DNA from 2 places in the Limnohabitans sp. JirII-29 genome. Region 2 is predicted to be linked to the other one. Evidence: predicted binding sites of a transcription regulator. Region 2 holds the regulator's gene; the other holds the start of a gene.
What was found. Region 2 encodes FNR, which switches genes on or off when oxygen is low (the NO sensors DNR and NnrR bind a similar motif). Its sites were predicted from a motif close to TTGATNNNNATCAA; they were not measured.
Positions count from the first base shown of each region.

Region 1: the regulator FNR is predicted to act here: its motif matches at 13,820-13,833, upstream of B9Z39_RS13300 (OmpW family protein).

Region 1 is NZ_NESB01000008.1:101,078-116,751, forward strand. Features, by position in the region: gene B9Z39_RS13255 (excinuclease ABC subunit UvrA) at 1-3,003, shown strand, start outside; gene B9Z39_RS13260 (Fic family protein) at 3,007-4,236, opposite strand; gene B9Z39_RS13265 (peptide chain release factor 3) at 4,458-6,089, opposite strand; gene B9Z39_RS13270 (ATP-binding protein) at 6,166-7,959, opposite strand; gene B9Z39_RS13275 (ATP-binding protein) at 7,956-9,605, opposite strand; S-adenosyl-L-homocysteine riboswitch at 9,829-9,907, shown strand; gene ahcY (adenosylhomocysteinase) at 9,992-11,425, shown strand; gene B9Z39_RS13285 (TlyA family RNA methyltransferase) at 11,432-12,205, shown strand; gene metF (methylenetetrahydrofolate reductase [NAD(P)H]) at 12,180-13,016, shown strand; gene B9Z39_RS13295 (OmpW family protein) at 13,132-13,722, shown strand; gene B9Z39_RS13300 (OmpW family protein) at 13,905-14,504, shown strand; gene paaE (1,2-phenylacetyl-CoA epoxidase subunit PaaE) at 14,573-15,661, opposite strand.
Region 2 is NZ_NESB01000001.1:176,333-192,006, forward strand. Features, by position in the region: gene B9Z39_RS00840 (nitronate monooxygenase family protein) at 1-479, shown strand, start outside; gene B9Z39_RS00845 (universal stress protein) at 546-989, opposite strand; gene B9Z39_RS00850 (cation-translocating P-type ATPase) at 1,097-3,346, shown strand; gene ccoS (cbb3-type cytochrome oxidase assembly protein CcoS) at 3,346-3,483, shown strand; gene ccoN (cytochrome-c oxidase, cbb3-type subunit I) at 3,545-4,972, shown strand; gene ccoO (cytochrome-c oxidase, cbb3-type subunit II) at 4,982-5,605, shown strand; gene B9Z39_RS00870 (cbb3-type cytochrome c oxidase subunit 3) at 5,617-5,754, shown strand; gene ccoP (cytochrome-c oxidase, cbb3-type subunit III) at 5,785-6,714, shown strand; gene ccoG (cytochrome c oxidase accessory protein CcoG) at 6,720-8,165, shown strand; gene B9Z39_RS00885 (FixH family protein) at 8,170-8,448, shown strand; gene B9Z39_RS00890 (hypothetical protein) at 8,506-8,811, shown strand; gene fnr (fumarate/nitrate reduction transcriptional regulator Fnr) at 8,875-9,600, opposite strand; gene hemN (oxygen-independent coproporphyrinogen III oxidase) at 9,689-11,110, shown strand; gene B9Z39_RS00905 (sulfite exporter TauE/SafE family protein) at 11,110-11,829, shown strand; gene B9Z39_RS00910 (FAD-binding and (Fe-S)-binding domain-containing protein) at 11,881-14,970, opposite strand; gene B9Z39_RS00915 (GntR family transcriptional regulator) at 14,974-15,674, opposite strand, start outside.

The DNA.
Region 1 (15,674 bases), on a different contig from region 2:
CGCGCCAGTGACTGGCTGATTGACCTGGGGCCTGAAGGTGGCGAGGCCGGTGGCTTGTTGGTAGCCGAGGGCACGCCAGAGGAAGTGCGTTTGCACCCCACCTCGCACACCGGCAAGGCCTTGCGTGACTATGCCCAAACCATGGGTGTGGTGTACGAAGTGGCCAAGCCCTCTGCTGGCTTGCTGGCCGCCGAAGGCGCGCTTCGCTTCGCTGCTGCCGCAGCAGCCGGTATGCCGGGCGCCTCCTACGCACGCTCAAAATCGTTGCCCGGCACACCGACGACTTCGGCAGCGGGTGTGGGCGGATCCTCTTCTGATGAGGGCAGCATTCAAATCATCAACGCCAAAGAACACAACCTCAAGAGCTTGAGCGTCAACATCCCGCGCGGCAAGTTCAACGTCATCACGGGTGTGTCGGGTTCGGGCAAGTCCACGCTGGCGTTTGACATCTTGTTCAACGAAGGCCAGCGGCGCTATTTGGAAAGCCTCAACGCCTATGCGCGCAGCATTGTGCAGCCCGCAGGGCGCCCCGAGGTGGACGCGGTGTATGGCATTCCGCCCACGGTGGCGATTGAGCAGCGGCTGTCTCGCGGCGGGCGCAAATCCACCGTGGGCACCACCACCGAGGTGTGGCACTTTTTGCGCTTGCTGTTTGTCAAACTCGGCACCCAGCATTGCACGCATGATGGCGCGGCGGTGCAGCCGCAAACGCCTGACCGCATTGCGGCGCAGCTGATGCGTGAGTTCAAAGGCCAGCACATCGGCTTGCTCAGTCCCTTGGTGATGAACCGCAAAGGCGTCTACACCGAACTGGCCGACTGGGCCCGCCCGCGTGGCTACACCCACCTGCGGGTGGACGGGCACTTTTTGCCGACCACGGGCTTTCCGCGCATTGACCGCTTCAAAGAGCACACCATTGAACTGCCCGTGGCAAGCCTGGTGGTGTCGGCCCAAAACGAAGCGCAGTTACGCCAGGCCTTGGCCACGGCCTTGGAGCACGGCAAAGGCGTGGTGCACGTGCTGAGCCAGTTGGACGGTTTGCGCGAAGCCATGCTGGCGGGTGCCGAGACCAACAGCATTGGCCGCTTGGACGCGTACTCCACCAAACGCGCTTGCCCGGTGTGTGACACCTCGTATGCCGAGTTGGATCCGCGCTTGTTCTCTTACAACAGCAAGCACGGCTGGTGTACCGACTGCGTGGGCACGGGGGTCAAGCTCAACAAAGACCAGCGCAAGGTGCTGGACGACTCGGTGCGCGACGACAAAGACAAAGGCCGTGAGCAAACCTTTGCCGAGCCCGATGTGGACGACTTGGTCGACACCGCCTGCCCCACCTGTGAAGGCACGCGCCTGAACGCCACCGCACGTGCGGTGAAGTTTGCAGGGGTGGGCATCACCGAGATCGCCCGCTTGAGCGTGACCGACGTGCGTCGCTGGGCCGAGACGGTGGGCTTGCACGGACGCGACGCTGACATTGCGCGCGACCTGTTGCCCGAGATCAAAAGCCGCTTGGAGTTTTTGGAGCAAGTGGGCTTGGGCTACCTCACTCTGGACCGTGGTGCACCCACCTTGAGTGGCGGCGAAGCGCAGCGCATTCGACTGGCCGCGCAGCTGGGCAGCAACTTGCAAGGCGTGTGCTACGTGCTGGACGAACCCACCATTGGCCTGCATGCCCGCGACAACCAAATCTTGTTGAACGCGCTGCACGTGCTCAGCGACAAGGGCAACACCTTGGTGGTGGTGGAGCACGACGAAGACACGATTCGCCGCGCCGACCACATCATCGACATTGGTCCAAGCGCGGGCAAACGGGGCGGGCGTTTGATGGCCGAAGGTTCGGTGAAAAACATCACCGACCAAGCCGATTCACAAACCGGGCGCTACTTGCTGAACGCCATGCGCCACCCCCTGCAAGCGCGACGGGCCATGGATGCCGAGGCATTGACGTTTTTGAGCCTGGAAGGCGCATCCTTGCACAACCTGAGCGAGGTGAGTGTGGACATTCCACTCAAACGCTTGGTGGCCGTCACAGGCGTGTCGGGCTCGGGCAAGTCCACCTTGGCCCGCGATGTGTTGTTGCACAACGTGGCCGCTGCGGTGGCGCAGCGCACCACCCAAGCGGGTCGCAAAGCCGACGACGAGGGCAAGCACCCCGCCTGGGTGGGCTGCACCGACGTGTCGGGCTACTCGGGCATTGACCGTGTGCTGGAAGTCGATCAAACCCCCATTGGCAAAACACCGCGCAGTTGCCCTGCCACCTATATTGGGTTTTGGGACACCATCCGCAAGTTGTTTGCTGAAACGCTGGAAGCCAAAGCGCGTGGCTATGGCCCCGGGCGCTTCAGCTTCAACACGGGCGAGGGGCGTTGCCACACCTGTGAGGGACAAGGCTTGCGCACTATCGAGATGAGCTTTTTGCCCGACGTGAAAGTGCCGTGTGAGACCTGCCACGGCGCACGCTTCAACCCCGAGACCTTGGCGGTGAGCTGGCGCGGCAAAAGCATTGGCGAGGTGCTGCAAATGGAGGTGGACGAGGCGGTGGACTTCTTTGCCACCATGCCCAACATCAGCCATCCGCTGCAATTGCTCAAAGACGTGGGCCTGGGCTACCTGACCTTGGGCCAGCCCTCACCCACCTTGAGTGGCGGTGAGGCGCAGCGCATCAAGCTGGTGACCGAGTTGAGCAAGGTACGCGACGACGTGACCCGGCGCGGCAACAAAGCCCCGCACACGCTGTACGTGTTGGACGAGCCCACCGTGGGCCTGCACATGGCCGATGTGGACAAGCTGATTCGCGTGTTGCACCGTTTGGTGGATGGCGGTCACAGCGTGGTGGTGATTGAGCACGACCTGGATGTGATTGCCGAGGCCGACTGGATCATCGACTTGGGGCCAGAAGGAGGCGACGGCGGCGGTTTGATCGTGGCAGCGGATACGCCCGAGGCCGTGGTGAAGCTGGGCACGCACACGGGGGTGGCGTTGAGGCCGGTGTTGGCGCGCTAGGCCTTACAGCGAATCGTGGCTCTGGCTCTCTGCTTCCGGCCACAGTTTGGGAAAGTAAAACCGCAGTGCATGCTGCGGCACGCCAAAACGGACTTTGCCGTAGGGTGTGTCGCTTTGTAACAAGCCTCGTTTGATCAGCGCTGAAATTTGTGCGGTGGCCAAACGTTCGCCTAAACCCAGCATGGCTTTGAAGTCGGCGCGATCCAGTTCGGCCTGCGTGGCAAACAAGTAATGCAAAGCGCGCAAGGCTTCAGTGCGCACGCCTTGGCGCACCACGTGTTCTTCGTACGTCAAGCATGCAGTGATGCGGTTTTTCATGTCGTGTAGCGATAGCAGACGACTCATGAACTCCACCTGATCGATACAAATTTCGATGACGTAGTCGATCCAACTGAGCAATGCGTTTTCGCTCAGGCTGCCGCGCCCGTCGAGATCGCCTGCGCGGGGCTCATCGGCAGCAGCCAGGTGGGCGTAATAGGCGTCTTGTGTGCGAGCAAAACCACGCAGCGGCGACCACAGGCCATTGGTCAAGCCCATGTGACCCAGCACCAGATGGCTGTGTAGCCGAGCCACACGTCCGTTGCCGTCTAGAAAGGGGTGAATCCAGGCCAGACGGTGATGGGCAGCAGCCATGGCCATCAACTGCATTTCGCCACGGCGGGTGTGGCTGTACACCTGAGACCAACGCGCCAAGAATGCAGGCAGTTGGGTTGCGTCGGGTGCAGCATGTTTGCCGACACTGACCTGTTGTGTGCGCAGCCCACCAGGAACAAGCACCTGCCCTTGCGCGTTTTGCTTGCGGTCGTCATCTGGCAAGCGTGCAAACAAATCTTGGTGAATGTCTTGCACGGTTTGTGGGGACCATACCTGCGCGCCTGACCACTGTGGCCAGAGGGTTTCGAGTTGGGCTTCGGTGGCCATATGTGCCAAGGCCAAGCGCTGGCGGCGTGCCTTGTCGAGGTCTTGCGCGTAATCGTTGCGCAGTGCCTGTTCGATCTCCATCGGTAGCGTGTGCTGACCTTCGATGCGGTTGGAGTAATACGAGTTCATCGACCTCAGTAGCTGGCGCAAGCCTGGCAATGCCCCTGAGGGATACCAGCCACTCAAACGCTCTGCTTTGCGTATGAGGTCATGCGCGCGCTCTAGCGACGGGCCAAGGCGGTGCTCGCCGGGCAGCATAGGCTCCATCTGCGATGGATCGTCATAGAGCTGAAATGTTTGCGACTTTTTCATTTCCTTTAAGTATATGTATTTAAAGGAAAAATTTAAATTTATGAAGATATTTTTGCGACTTTTATTGCTGCTTGTATACGTGAGGTATTAACCAATCGACTCAATATCCTAGTTAAGAGTGGCTCAGGGGCGTTGCCCGTAGCGACATTCTGAGCGCAGCGAAGAGGAGCCTAGGGCAATGCCCCTGAGCCTATCTTCGCGACACGCCAAAGAAGTAAATATCAACCCGCCGAAGACAACGCCAACCCCGCATGCTCACGCAGCGGGTGGAAGTGAATCTTTGGAAAACGTTCTTGTGCCAAGCGCACGTCGTACGGGGACGTGCACAAATAGGCCAAGGTGTTGGCCGCGTCCAAGGCCATGCGCTGTGGGTAAGCGTGGGTGAATTCGCGCAACTCGGCGGGGGTGTCGGCGGTGATCCACCGAGCACCGGTGTAGCTGCTGTTTTCCAAGCGCACATCGCAGTCGTACTCGGTTTTGAGTCGGTGTTGCACCACTTCGAATTGCAATTGACCAATGGCCCCGAGCAACATGGCGCCGCCCACTTCGGGCTTGAAGACCTGAATGGCGCCTTCTTCGCCCAACTGTTCCAAGCCGGTTTGCAGTTGTTTGGTGCGCAGCGGGTTTTTCAGAATCACCGTCATGAACAACTCGGGCGCAAAGAAGGGCAGGCCGGTGAACTGCAAGGCGGCGCCATCGGTGATGGTGTCGCCCAACTGCACGCCGCCGTGGGTGGTGAAGCCGATGATGTCGCCTGCAAAGGCTTCGTCCACCGCTTCACGGCGTTGGCTCAGAAATGTCACCACCGAGGTGGGGCGCAGTTCTTTGGCGGTGCGTTGCACCTTGAGTTTCATGCCTGGCTTGTATTGGCCCGAGGCCACGCGAACAAAGGCAATGCGGTCGCGGTGGTTGGCATCCATGTTGGCTTGCACTTTGAACACCACGCCAGAAAAACCTGCGTCTTCAGGCTGGATGGTTTTGTCCACCGTTTGTTTGTTGACCACCAGGTGGCTCATGCGGGGGCGTGGAGAGGGGGCCAGGTCGACCAGGGCGTCGAGCACTTCCATCACACCAAAGTTGTTCACGCCGGAGCCAAAGAAGACCGGGGTTTGTTTGCCGGCCAAGAAAGCTTCTTTGTCAAAACTCGGTGAAGCCCCTGTGGCCAGTTCCATGCTTTCCATGGCCGCAGCCCAGTCGCTGCCAAAGCGTTGGGCCAGTTGGTCTTGTTGCGACAGCGGGTGTGTTTCAAAGTCTTGCGGCAAGCGTTCGCTGCCGGAGTCAAACACGGTCATGGCTTGCGTGCGCAAGTTGATGATGCCGCCAAATGATTTGCCTTGGCCGACGGGCCAGGTCATGGGTACGCAGGGCATGCCGAGTTCGCGTTCCACTTCGTCCAGGATGTCGAGCGGGTCGCGCACCTCACGGTCCATCTTGTTGACGAAGGTGATGATGGGGGTATCGCGTTGACGGCACACCTCGATCAAACGACGGGTTTGGGCTTCCACACCGTTGGCCGCGTCGATGACCATCAACGCCGAGTCCACGGCGGTGAGCACGCGGTAGGTGTCTTCGCTGAAGTCTTTGTGGCCGGGGGTGTCGAGCAGGTTGATGACGTGGTCACGGTAGAGCATTTGCATGACCGATGACGCCACCGAGATGCCGCGTTGCTTTTCAATTTCCATCCAGTCGCTGGTGGCGTGGCGGCTGGCTTTGCGGGCCTTGACCGAGCCCGCGATTTGAATCGCGCCCGAGAACAGCAACAGTTTCTCTGTCAGCGTGGTTTTGCCCGCGTCGGGGTGGGAAATGATGGCAAAGGTGCGCCGGCGGCGCACTTCATTCAAGTAAGTGGTCATGGGGTGGGAGCAGCAATCAACCCAGGATCATAGACGCCCGAGTTGTTGTGTGCCTCTGCTCAGAGGCGCGACACGCTCATGCCGTGACCTCTGAGCCGCTTGGCGTGCAGTAGTGCAATACGCGGTTGACCAAGGTGTGTCGGTCAAAGGGTTTGGGCATGACTTCGTCCATACCCACGTCTTTGCAGGCCTTGAGCGCGTCGTCTGCCACGTTGGCCGTCAACGCAATGACGTGCACATCTTTGAAGGGCGATGGGAGGGTGTTGCGCACACGGCGCATGACCTCGATGCCGTCCAAATCTGGCATCACCAAGTCCAGTAGCACCAAGTCATACCGATTGGCGCTCATCATGGACAGACCGATGGTGCCGTTTTCAGCCTCTTCGATTTGTGCGTTGGGCAAGGCGCGTTGTATGGTGGCTTTGGCGACCAAGCGGTTGACCGCGTGGTCGTCCACGATCAATAGCTTGAGGGGCGTGGTGTCGATGCGCTCTAAGACAGGGGCTGCTTTTTGAGGCGCGGGCGCCAAGAGCACGGGAATGTGAAAAGCAAATGTCGATCCTTGGCCCACCTCACTGCGCAGTGTGAGTTCGCCACCGTGACTTTTGATCAGGGTATCGCTGATGCTCAAACCTAGTCCGTTGCCGCGCAGTGCGTCGCGCCGAGACGCAGAAATATGTGTTCGTGTCAGTTGAACAAATGGTTCGAAGATGCGTGCTTGTGCTTCGGGCGCGATGCCGGGCCCCGTGTCTTCCACCTCGACCGACAGTTCGCCGCTTTGCGATGTGCTGTTTGACGGTGTGAATGACACTCGCATATGGACATGGCCGGTGTCGGTAAATTTCAGCGCATTGCCGAGCAGGTTGATCAGCACTTGGGTCAGACGGTGTTGGTCTGCACTGATCCACTCAGGGACGTTCGGCGCGATGTGTAAGCGGTAGTCCAGCCCAAGATCAATGGCCCTTGGGCTCAGTGTGCTGTGGGTGGTGCGCAACATGGTGTGCAGGTTGAACACCTGCGGGTTCATGGTGATCTTGCCGTTTTGAATTTGAGAGTAATCGAGCAAGTCGTTGATCACAGTCAGCAGGTGTGCCGCAGAGTTTTGAGCGCCGGTGACGAACTCTTTGGATTCGCGGTTCATGCGTTCGTCGGTACTCATCAAGCTCAAGTAGCCCATCACAGCGTTCAAGGGCGTGCGCATTTCGTGGCTGACGATGGCCAGAAACTGGTCTTTGTGCGCGTTGGCTTGTCGCAAATCTTGCGACAGCCGTTTCAGGCTTTCGTTGGCGCGTGTGGTGTGTCGCAAGGAGGTGGCATTCATGGAGTCGACCGCATCAATCAAGCTCCACTGCGCGTAAAGCAAAAGGGAGTACATCAAGGCATCTTTGATCATCAGCCCCCAGCTCTGTGGACCGATTAATTGGATCGTGCCGGTGAGTTGCAAAACCAAAATGGTGACCACGCAGCCGAAAGATACAGACAACCAAAAGCTCACCACTTTGCGTGAGTTGGATGAAAACAAGGGCAAGATGGGCACGATCACCAGCCACACCATGGCAGCAGAGCGCATACCGCCGTCTGTGCAAGCAACGTAAAAAATCATCCCCATCATGGTGGCCTGATCGATCGATTGCGCCCAAAAGCGGGGCAATCCTTTGAGCCACAAAGCAAAGCTCGCGGCGATACAACCCAACCCAATCATGCTGACGATGGCGATGCCGGTCTCGCCGAGGCTGTAAAACAAGGGACCAAATATCAGCAACGCAATTTGTGCGGACAGAGAGAAGAAAACGTAATAAATGTCTAGCGTGCTGCGTCGTTTATGAGGCAGCACGCGCTTGATGGCGACGAGTAGAGGGCGTGTGATCATTGGTTTTTGAGGCAGTAGTGCAAGACACGGTTGACCAATGTGTGTCGGTCAAATGGTTTTGACATGACTTCATCCATTCCGACTTCTTTGCAGGCAATGAGCGCTTCGTTGGCCACGTTGGCTGTGAGTGCAATTACATGGACTGTGTTGAGTGGCGATGGCAAAGTGTTGCGCACACGACGCATCACTTCAATGCCGTCGATGTCTGGCATCACCAAGTCCAGCAGCACAACGTCGTACTGGGTGTCGCACATCTTGGCAAAGCCTGTGAGGCCGTTTTCGGCTTCTTCAATGTGCGCGTTTGGCATGGCGCGTTGCAGTGTGGCTTTGGCGACCAAGCGATTGACGGCATGGTCATCCACGATGAGCAGTTTGAAGGCGCTGGTGTCCACACGGTCAAGGGTTGGCAATGGCTTGTGCGGGGCAGGCGCGATGTGAACGGGGATACGAAATGAGAACGTCGAACCTTGGCCGACGGCGCTGCGCACGGTGAGTTGTCCGCCGTGGCTTTTGACCAGCGTGTCGGTGATGCTCAAACCCAACCCGTTGCCGCGCAGGGCGTCTCGTGCGTTGGCGCGTGTGTCGATGCGTGTGAGTTGAACGAAGGGTTCGAAGATGCGGGCTTGTTCAGCCAGTGCAATGCCAGGCCCGCTGTCTGTGACATCAACGCACAGGGTCCCGCTTTGCGGCGTTTTTTCGGATGGCTCGAAATACACCTGGGTGTTGACATGGCCCTTGTCGGTGAACTTCAGGGCATTGCCAAGAAGATTGATCAGGACTTGGGTCAAGCGGTGCTGGTCTGCCTTGATCCATTCGGGGACCTGAGGATCGATGTAGAGGTTATAGGAAAGCCCGAAGTCAATTGCCCGTGGCATCAACGACCCATGCGTGTTGTGCAGCATGGTGTGCAGGTTGAAGGTCTGTGGGTTGAGTGTGATTTTGCCGTTTTGAATTTGCGAGTAATCCAACAAGTCATTGATCACCGTGAGTAGGTGTGCCGCAGCGTTTTGTGCGCCTATGACGAATTCTTTGGCTTGATGGTTGATGCGTTCGTCGGTGTCCATGAGGTTCAAAAAGCCCATGACGGCGTTCAAAGGTGTGCGCATTTCGTGGCTCACAATGGCTAAGAACTGGTCTTTGTGTGAGTTGGCGCGCTGCAAGTCGTGTGACAAGCGCTGTAGGCGTTGGTTCGACCGATTGATTTTCCGCAGTGTGAAGGTGTTGGTGGACTCCACGGCATCTATCAAACTCCATTGCGTATAGGCCAAAAAGGCATACATCGTGGCGCTGAACACCAGGTCTTGCCAAGTTTGATCCGCGCGCATGGGGATGAGGTGGTTGAGTTGTAGGGTGAGAGTCAGCAGCATGCCCACGAGCGACACGAACAGCCAAAAGAAGACAAAACGGCGCGAGCTAGAGAAAAACAAGGGAAGAACGGGGACTGTGCCTAAAAAAATCATGCTCGGCGATGTGACGCCGCCCGTGTGCCATGAGTTGTAAATCACCAACCACATGAGCGTGCTCTCAAAAATGGTCTGAGCCCAAAAATCGGACAGGCCCTGGGTCCACCAAACCAGGGTTCCAATCAGCACCAGTGTTCCGATCCAGGCCGAAGTGGCAATACGCGATTGTTCAAGCCAGAGCATCACGAGCGCCATCAACGTGGTCCCCACGGCGGCGGTGAACGAAAAAAACACGTAATAGACGTCAAAGCTGTTGCGCCGTTCCCGAGGGAGCTGACGTTTTATAAACAAAAGTAACGGCCGATTGATCATTTGATAATTTTAATATTACTTTTGAATTTTTTGTTAAAACAAAAATGCAACCAGTATTTGCGGTTTTGGTATTGCCAGACTGCACTAAAATATTTGCACCGAGGAGCGCTGCAGCTGAGTCGATCTAGATTCAGTGAGGCTCGGACCCTAATTCCCAACCGCGCTCACCCACTGACAACGTGAGGTGAGCACCTCGGACAAATCCCTTGTGCTTAGTTTGTACGCGTCAGTGGCCCTGAACCTTTTGGAGCCTGACCATGAACGCTGTTCTCAAACCCACCCAAGCCACCGACTACGTCGTGGCCGATATGTCCTTGGCCGCCTGGGGCCGCAAAGAAATCAAGATTGCCGAAACCGAAATGCCCGGTTTGATGGCCATTCGTCAAGAGTTCGCCAAAGCGCAACCGCTCAAAGGCGCACGCATCACGGGCAGCTTGCACATGACCATTCAAACGGCCGTGCTGGTGGAAACCTTGCAAGCCTTGGGTGCCCAAGTGCGCTGGGCTTCGTGCAATATCTTCTCGACACAAGACCATGCGGCTGCCGCTTTGGTGGCCGAAGGCACCCCTGTGTTTGCCACCAAGGGCGAGACATTGACCGAGTACTGGGACTACACCCACCGTATCTTTGACTTTGGCGCCGCCAACACGGCTGGCGAAGGCCCCAACATGATCTTGGACGACGGTGGCGATGCCACCTTGCTCATGCACCTGGGCAAGCGCGCCGAGCGCGATGCGTCGTTGTTGAACAACCCCAGCAGCGAAGAAGAAACCTGTTTGTTTGCCGCCATCAAGGCCAAGCTGGCTCAGGACCCCACTTGGTACAGCCGCAAGAGCGCCGAGATTTTGGGCGTGACCGAAGAGACCACCACAGGCGTGCACCGCCTGAAAGAAATGTCGGCCAAGGGCACGCTGATGTTCCGCGCCATCAACGTCAACGACTCGGTGACCAAGAGCAAGTTCGACAACCTCTATGGCTGCCGCGAATCCTTGGTGGACTCCATCAAGCGCGCGACCGATGTGATGATTGCGGGCAAAGTGGCCGTGGTCGCTGGTTATGGCGACGTTGGCAAGGGCAGTGCTCAGGCTTTGCGTGCTTTGAGCGCCCAAGTGTGGGTGACAGAGATTGACCCGATCAACGCATTGCAAGCCGCGATGGAAGGCTACAAAGTGGTCACCATGGAATACGCGGCAGACAAGGCCGACATTTTTGTGTCGGCCACCGGCAACAAAAACGTGATCCGTTACGAGCACATGGCCGCCATGAAAGACGAAGCCATCGTCTGCAACATCGGTCACTTTGACAACGAGATCGATGTGGCGTCTCTGGAGAAGTTGACCTGGGACGAGATCAAGCCCCAAGTCGATCACGTGGTGTTCCCCGACGGCAAAAAGATCATCTTGCTGGCCAAAGGCCGCTTGGTGAACCTGGGTTGTGCCACCGGCCACCCCAGCTTTGTGATGAGCAGCTCGTTTGCCAACCAAACCATTGCGCAGATTGAGCTGTTCTGCCATCCCGAAGGTTACGACGTGGGCAAGGTCTATGTGTTGCCCAAGCACTTGGACGAGAAGGTCGCTCGCTTGCACCTGAAGAAAGTCGGCGCCATGCTGACCGAACTCAGCGATGAGCAGGCCGAATACATCGGCGTGCCCAAGCAAGGCCCTTACAAGCCTGACGCCTACCGCTATTGATCTGCGGTGCGCGCTGACCAGTTATTGGTAGACCGGGGCTTGGCCGCGTCGCGCTCTCAGGCGCAGCGGTTGATTACCTCGGGCGTTCAATGGCGCGTGGGCGCGACAGCCTGGCAACGCGTGGCCAAAAATGGCGATGTGTTGCCGCCAGGGTGCGAGGTGCAGTTGCTGGATAACGCGGAGTCGCGTTATGTCTCGCGCGGTGGCTTGAAGCTCGAAGGCGCTTTGCGTGACAGCGGCTTGTCTGTCAGCGGCATGCGTTGCCTGGATGTGGGACAAAGCACCGGAGGTTTCACGGATTGCTTGCTGCAACATGAAGCGGCGCAAGTTGTCGGGCTAGACGTTGGTCACGGCCAATTGCACCCGAGTTTGCGCAGCGACCCCCGTGTGGTGTGTGTTGAGCGCATCAATGCGCGCGAGTTAGCGTTTCCTGACGAGCGAATCCCCGAGGCAGTGCAAGGCTTTGATCTGATTGTGGGCGACTTGTCGTTCATCTCGCTGACCTTGGTGCTGCCAGCCCTGTTGCCTATGCTCCAGCCTGCGGGGTATGTGCTGATGTTGGTCAAGCCGCAGTTTGAATTGCAGCCTGGTGATATCGGCAAAGGCGGTTTGGTCAAAGACCCTGCCAGTTACCCCAAGGTGGAAGCGCGCTTGCGCAAGGCGTGCGCAGACCTTGGATTGAACGTGTTGGGCTACTGGCCCAGCGCCATTGCCGGAGGCGATGGCAACAAAGAATTTTGGATAGGAGCGCGTCGTGACGAACAACAGTCTGAGCATTGAGTTTTTTCCACCCAAGACGGCTGAGGGTGCCGAGAAGTTGCGTGCTGTGCGCCAAGCCTTGTATGTCTTGAAGCCCCAGTTTTGCTCGGTCACCTATGGCGCCGGTGGTTCGACCCAGGCGGGTACGTTGTCGACCTTGAATGAAATCTTGGCTGAGGGCGTGCCTGCTGCGTCGCACTTTTCATGCATCGGCGCCACGCGTGACAGCGTGCGTCAACAACTGGCCGATTTCAAGGCCATGGGCATTCGCCGCTTGGTGGCCTTGCGTGGTGATTTACCCAGTGGCTATGGCGGCAGCGGCGAGTTTCAGTACGCCAGCGATTTGGTGGCATTCATTCGTGCGGAAACCGGGCAGGACTTTGCCATTGAAGTGGCGGCGTACCCTGAGATTCACCCGCAAGCTAAGTCGGCTGAGGCCGACTTGCAAGCTTTTGCCACCAAGGTCAAAGCAGGCGCGGACTCGGCCATCACCCAATATTTTTACAACAGTGATGCGTATTTCCGTTTTGTCGAAGACGTGCAAAAACTCGGCGTGGATGTGCCCATCGTGCCCGGCATCATGCCCATCACCAGTTCTTCGCAATTGCTGCGTTTCTCGGATGCCTGTGGGGCCGAAATTCCGCGCTGGATTCGTTTGCGCTTGCAGGGCTTTGGGGATGATTTGGCCTCGATCAAGGCATTTGGCTTGGATGTTGTGACTGATTTGTGCGATCAATTACGCAGCGCGGGGGCGCCTGGACTGCACTTTTACAGCATGAACCAGAGCGCTGCGACCTTGGCCATTTGTCGCAATTTAGGTCTGGTAGTTTGAGCGCATATCCGATGTTCATAAGACGCCATTAATCAACAAATAATGATAAAAATACAACTAAAGAAATATTAATATAGAATTTAACAATTCTTACAATTAATATAACTGGAGTTATATGCTTAAAGTTTTTGTTGCTTTAGTGATCTTTTCGGCATCTTTTGTTACCGCTTGGGCCCAAAACAGCCCTTGGGTGCTGCGTGTGCGCGCAGTGCAACCTAAGTTGAGCTATGTGCCCAATGACATCCAAATGTCGGTGGATCAAAAAGCTATGCCTGAGGTGGATGTCAGCTATTTCTTTACGCCGCGCGTGGCGCTGGAGGTTGGCTACACGGCGCTGAAAAATCAGTCGGTGTATGCGAATGGGACATCTGTTGGAACCTTTCAAAAGTTACCTCCGACATTGATGCTCCAGTACCACGCTGACAGTTGGTCGATTTTCAAGCCCTATGTCGGCGCAGGGATCACCTACACCAAGAGCTCCACCTTGACGTTCACGGCACCGGGCTATCAAGATATTTTGATGAACAACCACACTTGGGGACCTGCTGTGCAAGTTGGGTTGGATGTGCCGCTCGATGACCGCTTTTCTTTGAACTTGGATGTGAAGCGATCTAACTTTCGGTCCGATATTTCTGCGTTTGGGCAAACGGTGGACACCAAAATCAATTCACGTGTTGTGAGTCTGGGTTTGGGCTATCGCTTCTGACGCGCTTGAGCGATTTCCGTGTGGGCTTGCAGTACGTCCCGCTTTGATTCGCAAAACTTGTTTTCTTGATCTAAGTCATCTTTTCGCCGCGTCGGGTTTGATGCGCATCAAGTTGCGCACACAACCATTGCGGTGCAATAGACACCACGGGAATAGCCCCGAGTAGAGCTCAAGGAAACATCATGAAAAAAATTCTCATCGCAGCAGCAGTTGGTATGTTGGTTGTCGGTCATGTGGCCGCGCAAGAAAGCCCTTGGTTGGTTCGTGCCCGTGCGGTCAATCTTCAGATGGCCAATGACAATTCCGCAAGTCTGACCAATGCTGGTTTCGGTTTGGCTGTTGACAACAAAACAATTCCAGAAGTGGACATTTCTTATTTCTTCAACAAGAACGTTGCTGCTGAATTGATTTTGACTGTTCCCCAGTCACAGACCGTCACAAACAATGGCGCTTATTTGGGGACGTTTAAGCATCTACCCCCCACATTGACACTGCAATACCACTTCACTGATTTGGGCGGATACAAGCCTTATATCGGTGCCGGTATCAACTACACCAAAATTTCAAGCGTTAGCTTGCAGGGTTATCAACTGGACAACCACAGCTTCGGCACTGCTTTTCAGGTGGGTGTAGATGTGCCACTCGACAAAAAATGGTCTGTGAACTTGGATGTCAAGAAGGTGAACTTAAAGACGGATGTTTACAGTTCTGCCGGTGCAAACGCAGGCACTTTGAAGCTTGATCCTTTATTGGTCGGCGTTGGCGTCGGCTACCGCTTCTGATCGCCTCGTTCACCATGAAAAAGCCGCGCTTGGTGCGCGGCTTTTTTGTACCTGCTCAGACGTGCGTTTTAACGCTCATCGAAGCTCACCACCAACGTCTCACTGGTGGGGCAAGCCTGGCAACTGAGCACAAAGCCTTGTTGCATTTCCCAGGGCTCCAGGGTGAAGTTCTTGCTCATGCGCACACTGCCCTCCATGACTTTGGCGCGGCAGGTGCAGCACACCCCCCCTTTGCAGGAGTAAGGCAAATCGAGTCCCGCATTCAAGGCTACGTCCAGCACATGTTCATGGGGCTGCATGCTCAGCTCATGGGGTTTGCCGTCGAGCACGATACGAAGCTGTATGGCGTGCTTGGGATTGGTGTCGGTGGTGTGTGTGCTGACACGTGGGGCTGCGGGCGTGCTGGCGGTGAAGCGTTCGGTGTGTACCTGTTTGGCCGGTACGCCCGCTTGCAACAACGCCGCTTCGGTGGCATCAATCATGGCCTCGGGGCCGCACACAAACACCTCGTCCATACTTTTCACGGGCAAGAAGGCTTGGATGATGGCGTGCACTTTGTCGCCATCGATGCGGCCCTCCAGCAGGGGCACCTCTTGCGCCTGACGAGACAGGATGTGGATCAGGGTCAGTCGGCTGGGGTAGCGGTCTTTGAGGTCTTGCAGCGCTTCGTTGAACATGACACTGTCCATGCGTCGGTTGCCGTAGACCAAGGTGAATTTGGATTCGGGTTGCGCCTCCATGCTGCTGGCCATGATCGACAAAATGGGTGTGATGCCAGAGCCCGCTGCAAAGCCCACGCGGTGCAAGGCCCGTGGACGGTGAACGGTGAAGCGTCCCTCGGGTGGCATGACGCTCAGGGTCGCGCCGACTGCGAGTTGGGTGGTGGCCCAGGTGGAGAACACGCCGCCATCCACCGCGCGAATACCCACCTGCAATTGTCCGTGTTGTGTCAACACGCTGGGCGTGGAGCAAATCGAGTAGCTGCGGCGCACATCGGCCCCGTTGATCGTGGCACGCAAGGTCAGGAACTGACCGGGTTGGAAGGCAAAGCGCTCGCGCAATGCCGGGGGGACGTCGAGCGTGATGGCCACCGCTCGGGCGGCTTCGGGGTCGATGCGAGACACCGTGAGTTCATGAAAGCGAGAGGTTGCCGACATGGTGTGTTGCCTG
Region 2 (15,674 bases):
CAGGTGTGAAGAGCCCGTTTGCCCTGATTCAAGAAATCCGCGAATGGTTTGACGGCCCCGTGGCGTTGAGTGGCTCGATTGCCACGGGAGGCGCAGTGTTGGCGGCCCAAGCCATGGGGGCTGACTTTGCCTACATTGGCTCAGCGTTCATTGCCACCGAAGAAGCGCGTGCTGCGGACGATTACAAACAAGCCGTGGTCGATGCCAGCTCGGACGACATCGTCTACAGCAACTTGTTCACCGGGGTGCATGGCAACTACTTGGCACCGTCCATTCGCAAAGCGGGGTTGGACCCAGAGAACTTGCCTGAGAGCGATCCGAGCGCCATGAACTTTGGCGGTGATGCCAAGAAGGCCTGGAAAGACATCTGGGGTTGCGGCCAAGGCATTGGTGCTGTCAAGGCAGTGGTGCCAGCAGCCGACTTGGTGGCGCGCTTGAAGCGTGAGTACCAAGAGGCGAAGTCGCGCATCACAGCCTGACGTTGGTTGGCAAACGCCCAAACAAAAAGCCGGACATGTCCGGCTTTTTTGCTGAGTGGGGAGCGCTTAGCGCAGAACCAACACTGGAATGCTGGCGTGCGTCAGCACTTGTTGGGTTTCGCTGCCCAACAGCAAGCGCTTGATGCCACGACGGCCATGCGAAGCCATGACGATCAAATCAGCTTTGTGCTTTTTGCTGGCAGCAATCAGGGCATCTGACACGATGTCTGACTTGACCACCACCGCCTTCGCTGTCACACCTTTGGCTTTGGCGGCTTTGACCACAGCATCCAACACTTTTTGTGCGTTGTCCGTCCACTGTTTTTCAATCTTGGCAACTTCGGTTTGGGCCAAAGGCAACGAACCTTCAAAGTAGCTCTGTGGGTAACGTGGCGTGATTTTCACAGCCACCAATTCAGCGCCACTCAGTGCTGCCAAATCAATCGCGCTGGTGATTGCTTTTTTGGACAAGGTCGAGCCATCGGTGGCCACTAAAATTCGTTTGTACATACAAGAGCTCCTTTGTTGTGAACAGGCTCAAGCTTAACGCAGTCTTGGGGCCCACTCTTGACCCATGTCAAGTGCGTGTCACGCAAACCCGTTAGGCTCTCTCCTCCATGTCTTTTGACCCCTCGACTGTTGCGCTGCTTGACGACCGTCAAGAGTGGTTGCGCTTCAGCCAACCGCATCCACCCGACGCCTCTGCGCAAGGCGCGGTGTGGGACTCGCATGTGGTGATCCAGGGCATGCATTGCGCGGCTTGTGCGTTCACGGTAGAGGCCGCGTTGATGGCGGTGCCTGGTGTGCGTGCGGTGCAAGTCAATGCCGCCACGCACCGGGCCAAGGTCGTGTGGTCTGAAGCGGTGGTCAAACCCTCTGTGTGGCTGCACGCCATTGCCGCAGCGGGTTATGGCGCGCTGCCCGCTGCCGACAGCACGTTGCGACAACGCCGACAAGAAGAAACACGCCGTGCGTTGTGGCGCTGGCTGGTGGCCGGCTTTTGCATGATGCAAGTCATGATGTACGCCTACCCGGCCTATGTGGCGGGCGAGGGCGACATCACCCCCGACATGGTGCAATTGCTGCGCTGGGCTTCGTGGGTGCTGACCTTGCCCGTGGTGTTTTTTTCCTGTGGTCCATTTTTCAGCAGCGCCTTGCGCGATATCCGGTTGCGCCGCATCAGCATGGACTTGCCGGTGGCTTTGGGCATGGCCATCACCTTCGGGCTCAGTTCGGCTGCCACATTCGAGCCCACTGGCATGTTTGGGGGCGAGGTGTACTTTGACTCGCTGACCATGTTCGTCTTCTTTTTGTTGACTGGGCGCTGGCTGGAGTTGCGCTTGCGTGACCAAACCGCCGGAGCCCTTGAGGCTTTGATGAACCGTTTGCCCGACAGTGTGTTGCGTCAATCGGGCGATGGTTCATTTGAGCGTGTCGCGGTTCGGCGCTTGTTGCCCGGTGATGTGATTCGCGTGCTGCCCTCGGAGGGGTTTCCGTCAGACGGCGTTGTTCTGGAAGGGCAAACCTTGGCCGATGAAGCTTTGCTCACGGGTGAGTCGCGGCCCCAATCGCGGGGCGTAGGGCAGCAGGTGGTGGCGGGTAGCCACAACTTGTTGGCTCCTGTGTTGGTGCGTGTTACGCAGGTGGGCGAAGACACCCGGTTCTCTAAGATCGTGGCCTTGATGGAAAACGCCTCTCTGCAAAAGCCACGCCTGGCGCAATTGGCCGACCGTGTGGCGAAACCATTTTTGGCGGGCGTTTTGGTGATGGCGGCCATGGCTGCTGCGTGGTGGTGGCCAACCAACCCAGCCCATGCCTTGATGGTGGCCGTCGCGGTGTTGGTGGTGACATGCCCGTGTGCTTTGTCTTTGGCCACGCCTGCCGCCATGTTGGCTGCCGCAGGTGCTTTGGCCCGTCAAGGGGTGTTGGTGCGACACCTACAGTCCCTGGAGGCTTTGGCCAGCATTGACACCGTGATTTTTGACAAGACCGGTACCCTCACACGCGATGCACAACGCATCACGCACGTGTTTGTCAACGACGGATTGAGCATGGAATGGGCACTTGCACGGGCCGCTGCTTTGGGGGAGCATTCCTTGCATCCCTTGTCTCGGGTGTTGGTGGCCGCGCACGATGCATCTGACCAGCCCCGCCTGATGGCCGACGATGTGGTGGAAACAGTGGGCCAAGGCCTGCAAGGGCAGCTGGGGGATGTGTTGCGTCTGGGGTCCGCTACTTTTTGTGCCGACTGGGGCGTGGTGGTGCCTGAGTTTGCGCGTGCTGCGCAGGTGCATTTGTGTCGCAAGGGCGAATGGTTGGCCAGTTGGCAGTTATCCGAAGACGTGCGTGAAGATGCGGCACAGACGGTACAAGCCCTGAAAGACATGGGGGTTGATGTGTATGTGTTGTCGGGTGACCATTCGCAAGCGGTGCAACAAGTGGCCCAAGAGCTTGGCATCGATTTGGCATATGGTGCATGCACCCCGCAAGACAAATTAGCGCGCATGATGGGCTTGCAATCCGAGGGGCATCATGTGGCCATGGTGGGGGATGGGTTGAACGACGGTCCGGTGCTGGCCGGTGCCCATGTGTCGATGGCGTTTGGCCAAGCGGTGCCACTGGCACAGTCCAAGTCTGACTTGGTGTTGATGGGCGACAAGTTGTCGGTGGTGGTGGCCAGTTTGCGTTTGGCCCGTCAAACCTTGCGGGTGGTGCGACAGAACTTGGTCTGGGCCGCGCTCTACAACGCCGTGTGCGTACCTCTGGCCGTGGCAGGGTGGTTGCCTGCGTGGTTGGCAGGCTTAGGCATGGCGCTGAGCTCGCTGTGGGTCGTTTTGAATTCTTTAAGGTTGACGAAAGCACACTGATGGACATTTTGTATGTACTGATCCCGCTCTCGGTCTTCTTGGTGCTGTGCATCTTGGCTGGCCTGTGGTGGGCTATTTACCGTGGGCAGTTTGAAGGCGTGGACCAAGAAGGGGAGCGCATTCTTCGTGACGATTGACTTGCATCAATAAGAAACCAAGGGTAATCATGGATACTGGCAAAAAAATGAAAGGTGACCGATGAACTCATCACAACAAGCCGTCTACAGCGACACCGTTGTCCGGCAGTTTTCCATCATGGCGGTGGTTTGGGGCGTGGTTGGCATGTTGGTGGGCGTGATCATCGCCTCTCAACTCGCTTGGCCAGAACTGAACTTTGGCATCCCTTGGCTCACGTATGGTCGTCTGCGACCCTTGCACACCAACGCGGTGATTTTTGCGTTTGGTGGCAGTGCCTTGTTTGCCACCAGCTATTACGTGGTGCAGCGCACCTGCCACACGGTGCTGTTTTTACCCAAGTTGGCGGCCTTTACCTTTTGGGGCTGGCAATTGGTCATCGTGGCAGCCGCCATCAGCTTGCCCTTGGGCTTTACCCAGGGCAAAGAATACGCTGAGCTGGAGTGGCCAATTGACTTGTTGATTGCTGTGGTTTGGGTGGCTTACGCCGTGGTGTTTTTTGGCACCGTGGGCACACGCAAGGTCAAGCACATTTATGTGGCCAACTGGTTCTATGGTGCCTTCATCATTGCGGTGGCTTTGTTGCACATCGTCAACAGCGCCGCTATTCCTGCGGGTTGGATGAAGTCTTACTCCGCCTACGCCGGAGCACAAGACGCCATGATCCAGTGGTGGTACGGCCACAACGCCGTGGGCTTTTTTCTCACCGCAGGTTTCTTGGGGATGATGTATTACTTCATTCCCAAACAAGCCGAGCGCCCCGTGTACTCGTATCGCCTGTCGATCGTGCACTTCTGGGCTTTGATCTTCACCTACATGTGGGCGGGTCCTCACCATCTGCACTACACCGCCTTGCCCGATTGGGCGCAGTCTTTGGGCATGGTGTTCTCGCTCGTGTTGTTGGCACCCAGCTGGGGCGGCATGATCAACGGCATCATGACCTTGTCGGGCGCATGGCACAAATTGCGTGACGACCCGATCTTGCGTTTCTTGATCGTGTCCTTGTCTTTCTACGGCATGTCGACCTTTGAAGGTCCGATGATGGCCATCAAAACGGTGAATGCCTTGAGCCACTACACCGACTGGACCGTGGGCCACGTGCACTCGGGCGCTTTGGGCTGGGTGGGCTTGGTGTCCATGGGGTCGATCTACTTTCTGATCCCCAAGTTGTTTGGACAGAAAAAGATGTACAGCGTCAAAGCCATTGAAGTTCACTTCTGGCTGGCCACCATTGGCATCGTGCTCTACATCGCTGCGATGTGGATTGCTGGTGTGATGCAGGGCTTGATGTGGCGTGCTGTCAACACCGACGGTACCTTGACCTACACCTTCGTGGAATCGGTCAAAGCCACTTACCCGTTCTACGTGATTCGTGTGATGGGCGGTTTGTTGTACTTGGGCGGCATGCTGATCATGTTCTGGAACGTGGTCAAAACAGCCACCCAGGGCAATGCTGTCAGCGTCGCTATTCCTGCCCCCGCACACGCTTGAGGAGCCTACATGTCTGATAACAACGCCAAAGGTTTCTCCCACGAGCGCGTGGAGACCAATAACTTTTTGATGATCGTGCTGATTTTGATTGCGGTGGCCTTTGGTGGCATCGTTGAAATCGTGCCGCTCTTTTTCCAAAAATCGACCACCGAACCGGTGACTGGCGTCAAGCCCTACACCGCCTTGCAATTGGCAGGACGTGATGTGTACATCCGCGAGGGTTGCTACAACTGCCACTCGCAGATGATCCGCCCGTTCCGTGCTGAAACACTGCGCTATGGCCACTACTCGGTCGCTGGCGAGTCGGTGTATGACCACCCCTTCCAGTGGGGCAGCAAGCGCACGGGCCCTGACTTGGCACGTGTGGGCGGCAAATACAGCGACGAGTGGCACCGTGTGCACCTGAACAACCCACGCGATGTGGTGCCCGAGTCCAACATGCCTGAATACCCATGGTTGTCGAAAAACATGGTGGACCCCAGCGATATGGCGCCTCGCATGAAAGCTTTGCGCATGGTGGGTGTGCCTTACAGCGACGAAGAAATTGCCAAGTCAGCAGAAGACGTCAAGGGTAAAACCGAGTTGGATGCGGCCATTGCGTATTTGCAATCGCTCGGTCTTGCGCTCAAGTAAGGAGGTTCTCCATGGACGTCAATGACTTACGCATCGCCACGACCTTGCTCTCGTTTGCCATTTTCATTGGCATCTTGGTGTGGGCTTTTTCTCGGCGCAACCAAACAGATTTCGACGCAGCTGCCCAGTTGCCGTTCGATCAAGACTAGGCCTGAGTGCCTGTGTAAAGGAATCGAATCATGAGTGATTTCACCAGTAATTTTTGGTCGCTTTTTGTGGCCGTCATCTCGATCTTGGGCATCGTGTACTGCGCCGCTTTGCTGTGGTTCTCGTCCAAAGTCAAAGTCTCTTCGCACAACACGCAAGACGGCACCACCGGTCACGTGTGGGATGAAACCCTGCGCGAAATGAACAACCCATTGCCCCGTTGGTGGCTGTGGCTGTTCATCATCACCATTGTGTTTGCGGTGGTGTATGGCGTGGCTTACCCAGGCTTGGGCAGCTTTGCTGGCAAATTGGGTTGGTCGTCGCAAGGTCAGTATGACGCTGAGGTGGCCAAAGCCAACCAAGAGTTGGAGCCCTTGTATGCGGCTTTCACAGCCCAGCCTCCTGAGCAATTGGCCGGTGACCCCAAAGCCATGGCGGTGGGCGAACGCTTGTTCATGAACAACTGTGCGCAGTGTCACGGCTCTGATGCACGCGGTTCCAAGAGCTTCCCCAACTTGACCGACGGTGACTGGCTGCACGGTGGCACTCCTGACAAGATCAAGGAGACCATCACCAAAGGTCGTATTGGTCAAATGCCACCGATGGGCGCTGCGGTGGGTACACCAGAGGACATTCGTAACGTGTCGCACTATGTGTTGAGCTTGTCGGGCAGCCCGCATGACTCGGTGCGTGCTTCGTTGGGTAAATCCAAGTTTGGTGCTTGCGCGGCCTGTCACGGCATGGACGGCAAAGGCAACCAAGCCTTGGGCTCTGCCAACTTGACCGACAAGATCTGGTTGCATGGCTGGGGTGAAGAAGCCATCACGGCCATGATCAATGGTGGCAAGGTCAACCAAATGCCAGCTCAAGAGGGCCGTTTGACCGAATCCCAAATCCATGTGCTGACCGCTTATGTGTGGGGCATGTCAAACAAACCTGAAACACCTGCTGCTGCGAAGTAATTGTTTTGAATTCTGACGACACCCAGCAGCGCAAGACCATCCCCATCGTTCCTGAGCCTTCGGGCTCAGAGGACGAGGCGATGGTCTCGCTTTATGCGGCCAGCCAAAAAATCTACCCCCGTTCTGTCGAAGGCATCTTTGCCTATTGGCGTTGGATCTTGGTGGTCCTGACCCAGTTGCTTTTTTACGGTCTGCCCTGGCTTGAATGGGGCACGCGTCAGGCGGTGTTGTTTGATCTGGCCTCGCGCAGGTTTTATATCTTTGGTTTGGTCTTGTACCCACAAGACTTCATTTACCTCACCGGCTTGTTGGTGATCTCAGCCTTGTCGCTGTTTTTGTTCACTGCCGTGGCGGGCCGTTTGTGGTGTGGTTATGCCTGTCCACAAACTGTGTACAGCGAAATATTTTTATGGATTGAGCGAAAAATCGAAGGTGATCGCTCAGCCCGCATGCGCTTGGACGATGCCGAGTTCTCGCTCGAAAAGCTGGTGAAGAAGTGGTACAAGCACCTGATCTGGATTTTCTTTTCCATCTGGACCGGCTTCACCTTTGTAGGCTACTTCACGCCGATTCGTGAGTTGGCCATGGAATTCTTTTTGAGCCACATGAGTTCATGGGAACTCTTTTGGGTGTTTTTCTACGCTTTTGCCACCTACGGCAACGCGGGTTTCATGCGTGAGCAAGTGTGCAAATACATGTGTCCTTATGCACGCTTTCAAAGCGCCATGTTTGACCATGACACCTTGATCGTCACGTATGACACCGAACGGGGCGAACCCCGTGGCCCACGCTCACGCAAAGCCGATTTGGGCACGCTCAACTTAGGTTCTTGTGTGGATTGCTCTTTGTGTGTGCAGGTATGCCCGACGGGCATTGATATTCGCCAGGGCTTGCAGTACGAGTGCATTGGTTGTGGTGCGTGCGCCGATGTCTGCGACACCGTGATGGACAAGATGGGCTATGCCAAAGGCCTGATTCGTTACACCACACAAAACGCGATGGAAAACAAATGGACGCCACGTCAGATGTGGATGCGTTTGTTGCGTCCCCGTGTGCAGATCTACACCATGATCCTGGTGGCGTTGGTGGTGGGCTTGCTGGTGTCGTTGAGCATGCGTACACCGTTCAAGGTGGATGTGGTGCGCGACCGCGCGTCGCTGGCGCGTATCACCGAGTACGGCACTTTAGAGAACGTCTATCGCCTGCAAATCATGAATGCAGCAGAGTCTGAACAGACCTACCACTTGACGGTCAAAGGTTTGCCACAGCTACGCATTGAAACTGAAACCGATGTGGTCGTTGCACCCGCTCAAGCTCGCTGGATTGTGTTGCGCGCCGATATCCCGTATGGTTCTGCTGAGGCTGGATCTCACAAAATCGAGTTTGAAATTCAAGCACAGGAGTCTGGCCAATCGGTGGTCGAGAAGTCAGTGTTCATTGTGCCGAGGTAATCCTATGACTGCATTGAAACAACAACACGACACGCAACCTTGGTGGAAGTACGGCCATGTGTGGCTCATCATTGCAGGGCCAGCGGTGGTCGTGGTGGCTGGGTTCGTGACCTTGGCCATCGCCATCCGCATTCCTGATCCGGTGGTGGCTGAGGACTATTACCGCCAAGGCCTGAACATCAACAAAACCCTAGCTGAACAAGCGCAGCAGATGATGCCAGCCATGCAAGCGCGCAACCACGTGGCGACGCCAAAAGCGCAGATGCCCACGAAAACCCCATGATGGAAAACCATCAAGCGGGCCTACACTGATGACGAGTTCCTAACAAGGAGAATTTTGATGTTGGCACAACGCATGATGTGGATCGTATGGCCCGCCTTTTTGGTGGCAGGTGTTTTGGAAGTCGTGGTGTTTGCCATGTTTGACCCCCAAGACATGCAATGGTTCGGACAACCTGTTGAGATGTCGCGTCAAGGCATTTACACCCTGTCTTTTTTCGCCTTTTGGATCATCACCGCAGGGTCCAGTGCGCTGACCACCTTGTTGTCCATGTCTCCGTTTGAAACCAACCGTTGCCCGATGGTCCCTACCGAGCGGCCCGATGGATGTCCTAAACAAGAATCCTGCTGCGAGCAACCTGTTTGAACACTTGATTTACTCCAAACAAAAGGCCTGCATCAGCAGGCCTTTTGTTTGGGGCGCAAGCGCTTAAGTGGGCTGGCACGTTTGTGCGTTGACCAACAGCTTGAGGGCTTCGGTGTTCAAGATGCGCACATGACGCTGCTTCACTTCGACAATGCCTTCGTCGGCAAATTTTGAAAACGTGCGGCTCACGGTTTCAAGTTTGAGCCCCAAATAGCTGCCAATTTCCTCGCGCGTCATACGCAAAATCAACTCGGATTGCGAAAACCCACGTGCATGCAAGCGTTGCACCAAGTTCAACAAAAAGGCCGCCAAGCGTTCTTCAGCGCGCATGCTGCCCAACAGCAACATCACGCCGTGTTCGCGCACGATTTCGCGGCTCATGATTTTGTGCACATGACGCTGCAAGGCATTGATGTCGCGCGACAGTTCTTCGATGCGGTCAAAAGGCATCACACACACTTCGGCATCTTCCAGCGCCACGGCATCACAGGTGTGCAGGTCGCTGACGATGCCATCCAAGCCAATGATTTCGCCCGCCATCTGAAAGCCCGTCACTTGGTCACGACCATCTTCTGAGGAGACACAGGTTTTGAAGAAGCCGGTACGAATGGCGTAGAGCGCGTTGAACTTTTCACCATTCCTGAACAAGCTTTCGCCACGGGGCACACGTCGGCGGATGGCCACGATGTCATCGATGCGATTGAGTTCGTCGTCAGACAGACCCAAAGGCATACACAGCTCGCGCAAGTTGCAGTTGGAGCAAGCGACTTTGATGCTAGGGATACTCATAGGGTGGGATAAAACAGTGAGTTGATACAGGTCAAAGTGTGTCAGTCAACTTATGGGCACATTATCCTCCTGAAAAGGATAACCATCGATGACCTCTCCTCAAACCAACAACCTGGCTTCAAGACCTGTCGATGTGATGAGCCCAGATCTACTGCGTCGCTACGACGTGGCAGGCCCACGCTACACCTCCTACCCCACCGCCGATCGGTTTGTCGAGGCCTTTGGCGAGAGCGATTATTTGCAGGCGCTGCAACAGCGTCGCGAAGGCGTGGCGGTCAAAGCCTATCCGCTGTCCTTGTACATCCACATCCCGTTTTGTGAGGCGCTGTGTTACTACTGTGCCTGCAACAAGATCATCACCAAACACCATGAGCGGGGTGCTGAGTATTTGCGCTACCTGGAGCGCGAGGTGGCTTTGAATGTGGCGCACTTAGGCGCAGGCCAAACGGTGTCACAACTGCACCTGGGTGGCGGCAGCCCCACGTTTTTGAGCGATGACGAGCTGCGCGCGTTGATGGCCATGTTGCGCCGCAATTTTGAATTTGCGCCCGGTGGCGAATACTCCATCGAGGTTGACCCGCGTACCGTGACCGCCGAGCGTTTGAACACCTTGGCGTTGCTGGGCTTCAACCGTCTGAGCTTTGGCGTGCAAGACTTTGACCCCGACGTGCAAAAAGCCGTGCACCGCATTCAGCCTGCACAGCAGGTGTTTGACTTGGTGGCCGCGTCCCGCGCACTGGGCTTTGACTCGGTCAACATCGACTTGATTTACGGCCTGCCCATGCAGACGCCTGAGACTTTTGAACGCACTCTGGCCCAAGTGGTGGACTTGCGCCCTGACCGCATTGCTTTGTATGGCTATGCGCATTTGCCAGAACGCTTCAAACCGCAGCGGCGCATTCACAGCCAAGACTTGCCGCCTGCCAGCGCCAAGTTGGTCATGCTCTCCAGTGCATTGCGTGTGCTCATGGGCGCGGGCTATGTGTACGTGGGCATGGACCACTTTGCTTTGCCCAACGATGCCTTGGCCGTGGCCAAACGCCAAGGTCGCTTGCACCGCAATTTCCAGGGCTACAGCACGCAGCCCGATTGCGACTTGATCGCGCTGGGTGTCTCCGCCATTGGCCATGTGGGGGCCACGTTCAGCCAAAACGTCAAAACCTTAGAGGCTTACTACGACCTGCTTGACCAAGGGCGTTTGCCAGTAGAACGCGGCTTGGCTTTGTCTCGCGACGATTTGGTACGCCGCACCATCATCATGGCTTTGATGTGCCAAGGCCATGTCCTGTTTGAGTCGGTCGAAGTGGCGCATTTGCTGGATTTCAAAAAGTACTTCGCCACCGAGCTTCAAACCTTGGCGGACATGCAAGCGCAGGGCTTGGTCACGCTGGATGGCAATGGCATTCAGGTCACCGAGTTGGGTTGGTTTTTCGTACGTGGCGTGGCCATGGTGTTTGACAAATATTTGCAAGCTGACCGAACCCGCGCGCGCTTCTCTAAAATCATCTGATGAACTCTACTTTGGCCCTCACCGCACTCCTGATGGGGCTGGCGGGCGGGCCACACTGCTTGGCCATGTGTGGCGCTGCGTGTGCTGGCATTGGGCGGGCCGCACAAAAGCAAGGCGTGGGCCCTGGGCGCGACACCCGCGCCATGCTGCTGTTTCAAATGGGGCGCATCGTGGGTTACAGCACCTTAGGGGCATTGGCTGCTTCCACCATGCAAGGGGTGGGCTGGCTCACCACCCAGTCGGCCGTGTTTCGCCCGGTCTGGACCTTGTTTCATATCCTTGCTTTTTTGATCGGTGGCCTGCTGTTGTGGCGCGCTGAGCAACCGCTGTGGCTAGACGGTGTGGGCCGCGGTGTGTGGCGCAAGGTGCAGGCCATGACCGCGCACCTGAAGCTACAACGCGGTGGCCCCATGCTGCTGGGCATGTTGTGGGCGTTGATGCCTTGTGGCTTGCTCTACGGCGCCTTGTTGGTGGCCGCTTTGAGCAACAGCCCTTGGGAAGGCGCTGGCGTGATGGCCTTGTTTGCCTTTGGCAGTGCGGTGGTGTTGACCCTGGGGCCCTGGCTGTGGCTGCGCTTGCGCGGCTTCAAGCCTGCGGGTGACAACAGCGGTGCCTGGGGTGTGCGCTTGGCGGGTGCTGCCTTGATGGCCAGTTCAGGCTGGGCGCTGTGGATGGGCTTGGTGGAGTACCAAGCGCCGTGGTGCTTGGTGCCTCAATAACCAGCGGCACACAGTCCTTGTGTGCCTTAGCACCCTCGGACCCGCGCACCTTCAGGCATGGTGCTTGAGGTGGTCACTCAATAGCTTGGCCACGTGCACCGCTTGGCGTTGTGCGCCATCGGCAATTTGGTGGCGACAGCTCGTGCCATCGGCCACCACCAAGGCGTCGGGTTCGGCACGCACCGCAGGCAACAAACTCAACTCGGCCATGGCCTTTGAGACTTCTAAGTGGGAGGCCTCGTAGCCAAAGCTGCCGGCCATGCCGCAGCAACTGCTCTCGATCAGCTGAGGTTTGGCACCGGGAATCAGACGGATCACTTCCAACACGGGTGGCATCAGCCCAAACGCTTTTTGGTGACAGTGGCCGTGCAGCAAGATGGGTTGACGCGTGGGCTCAAGCTTTGATTTGAGTGCATCGAGCCGTCCGGCTTGCGCTTCGCGCGCCAAAAACTCTTCGAACAACATGGCTTGTTCGCTCACCTTGTGCGCCACTTCACCCAGGCCCAGCACCAGGGCTTCGTCCCGCAAGGTCAGCAGGCATGAGGGCTCTAAGCCGACGATGGGAATGCCCCGCTTGGCGAATGGCAGCAATGCGTTGAGCAGCTCTTGCGCATGTTCACGCGCCTGGTCTACCATGCCATTGGCCAGAAAGGTACGGCCACAACACAGATGGCCTTGGTCACTGCCATGACCTTGCCGAGTCTTGGACGCCACGTGCACTTGGTAGCCTGCGGCTTGCAACACGCGCATGGCAGCACGTGCGTTGTCAGATTCGAAGTAGCCGTTGAAGGTGTCCACAAACAGGACCACGGGCTTGGGGGCAATCAGCACTTCTTCGGCGGTTGAACCCAAGGTGCTGCGGTTGAAAAAGTGATCACGCTGCCAAGTGGGCCAACTGCGCTCGGCAGACAGACCTGTGAGGCTTTGGGCCAGTTTGGCCAACAGTGGCACGCGGTTGCGCAAGTTCAACAGGCCTGACCAACGTGCTGCGTGTTTGGCGTAGCGCGGCAAAAATCCAATCAAGCGGTCTTTGAGCGTGTGGCCGTGGTAGCGCTTGTATTGGTGCAAGGTTTCGATCTTCATGCGTGCCATGTCCACGCCGGTGGGGCAGTCGCGTTTGCAACCTTTGCAGCCCACACACAGGTCCATGGTTTGAAGCAGTTCTTCGCTGGTCAGCGCATCGGTGCCGAGTTGCCCGCTCAGTGCCAAACGCAAGGTGTTGGCGCGTCCACGGGTGAGGTGCTGTTCGTCACGCGTCACACGGTAACTCGGGCACATGGTGCCCGCATCGAACTTGCGGCAGGTGCCGTTGTTGTTGCACATCTCCACTGCTTTGGCGAATCCCAGCGCCGGGTCACCGCCGGTGCCGGGTGCGGTGGTTTGTTCGGTGGCGGGGTCGTTGTGGACGTTCCAGGCGCTCCAGTCGAGTGCGGTTTGGATGGGGATGACTTGGTAGGGCATGCCGTTGGGTTGGCCATAACGCATCAGGGTTGTGTCGTCCATCTTGGGTGGGTTGACCACGCGTTGGGGCGATAACAGGTGCAGCGGGTCGAGTGCTTGTTTGATCTGCCCCAGGGCTTCGGTGATCTTGGGGCCGAACTGCCATGAAATCCATTCCCCACGGCACAACCCATCGCCGTGTTCGCCGCTGTAAGCACCTTTGTATTTGCGCACCAAGGCGCTGGCTTCTTCGGCAATCGCGCGCATCTTGGCAGCGCCATCGCGTCGCATGTCCAGAATCGGGCGTACATGCAGTGTGCCCACCGACGCGTGCGCGTACCAGGTGCCTTTGGTGCCGTGTTTCTTGAACACCTCGGTCAAGGCATCGGTGTACTCGGCCAGGCTCTCCAGGGGCACCGCGCAGTCTTCGATAAAGCTCACGGGTTTGCCGTCGCCCTTCAAGCTCATCATGATGTTCAGGCCCGCCTTGCGCACTTCCCACAGGTTTTTCTGCGGTGCGTCGTCGATCATCTCCACCACGCTGCTAGGCAATCCCAGGTCACCCATGAGTTCCACCAACTGGCGCAGTTTGGGTTTCAAACTGTCTTTGTCTGCTCCGGCAAATTCCACCAGCAACACCGCTTCAGGTTCGCCAATCAGTGCCGTGCGAATGGTGGGCGCAAAGGCTGGGTTTTGCAGCGACAAATCAATCATGGTGCGGTCTACCAGTTCCACCGCCGTCAAGGTGCCGTCGCCCAACTTGACGATGTGCTGCGCCGCATCCATCGCCTTGTAAAAGCTGGGGAAGTTCACCACCCCCAGTACCTTGGCGCGTGGCAACTCGCTCAAGCGCAGGGTGAGCGACTTGGTCATCGCCAGCGTGCCTTCGCTGCCGACCAGCAGATGGGCCAAGTTCACCGAGCCGTCGTCGGTGTAAGGCCGTTCGTTTTGGTTGCAAAAAATGTCCAGGTTGTAGCCCGCCACGCGACGCAGCACCTTGGGCCAATGGGCCTCGATGTCGGGTTGCAGTTCATTGGCCAGGCGTTTCACAAAGTCACCGATCTGGCGCGCCCGCCCGCTGCTCGCGTCGTAGCGGCCCCACTGCAACAAGTCGCCGTCGCCCAACCAGGCCGAAGCACCCACCACGTTGTGCACCATGTTGCCGTAGGCAATCGAGCGGCTGCCACATGAGTTGTTGCCCGCCATGCCGCCCAAGCTGGCCTGCGCGCTGGTAGACACATCCACTGGAAACCACAGGCCGTGGGCTTTGAGTTCGGCGTTGAGGTGGTCCAGCACCAAACCGGGCTCGACCTCGACGGTGCGTTGGTCCACATCGAGGTGAACGATTTGGCGGATGTGTTTGCTGTGGTCAATCACCAAGCCCGCGCCCGTGGTCTGGCCGCACTGGCTGGTGCCGCCGCCGCGCGGCACGATGGGCACGCCTAAGTCACGACAGATTGCCATGGCGATGGGCACCTCATGGGCATGGCGCGGCACGAACACGCCCACGGGCGTGACTTGGTAAATCGAGGCGTCGGTGGCGTAGCGTCCCCGATCAGCCGCAGAGAACAACACCTCGCCCTCGGTTTCGGCACGCAGTCGGGCGGCCAGACGACCGGCCACCTCGTTGCTGGTGCTGGCCACGCGCTCAAAGACTTGGCTGGCGGTTTCGGTGATGTGTCGGGGCAGGGGGGCGTTCATGGGTCAGGCTTTGCGTGAGGTTTTGGGTGGGGTCGTGGGCGTGTCGGCACTGGCTTGCAGCTGCGCCAGCACCACATCGCGTTTGTGTTCGAGGTGGCGCACCAGCACATCGCGCAGCACCTGGGGCTGGTGCGCTTGCAAGGCTTCGATCATCTGCGTGTGTTCTTGCACGGCGCTGTGCCACTTGTCGTCGTCCTGGTTGGACTTGAAGCGCAGCGCTTGCAAACGCGCATTGACTTGCTCGTAGGTGGCGCTGAGCACCGGGTTTTTGGCCGCGGCATGGATGGCGCGGTGAATGCTGGCATTGAGCCGGTAATAGCTGGAGAGATCGCGCCTTGTGTAGGCGGCCATCATCTCGAAGTGCAGGGCTTGAATTTCGTTGAGTTCGCTGTCGGTGATGCGCTCGGCGGCCAACATGCCCGAGATGCCCTCCAAGCCCGCCATCACCTCGAAGGTGTGGCGCACATCGTCAAGCGTGAGCGACACGGCCACCGCCCCCCGGTTGGGCAGCAACTCCACCAGGCCTTCGGCAGCCAGTGTTTTGATGGCTTCGCGCAGCGGCGTGCGCGACACGTGCAGCGATTCGCACAAGGCCCGCTCATTGAGCTTGGCGCCGGGTGCAATCTGGTTTTCCACCAGCATTTGACGCAGCCGATGCGTCACATGGCCGTGTAAGGCCGTGCGGGGCATGGACAACAGTTCAG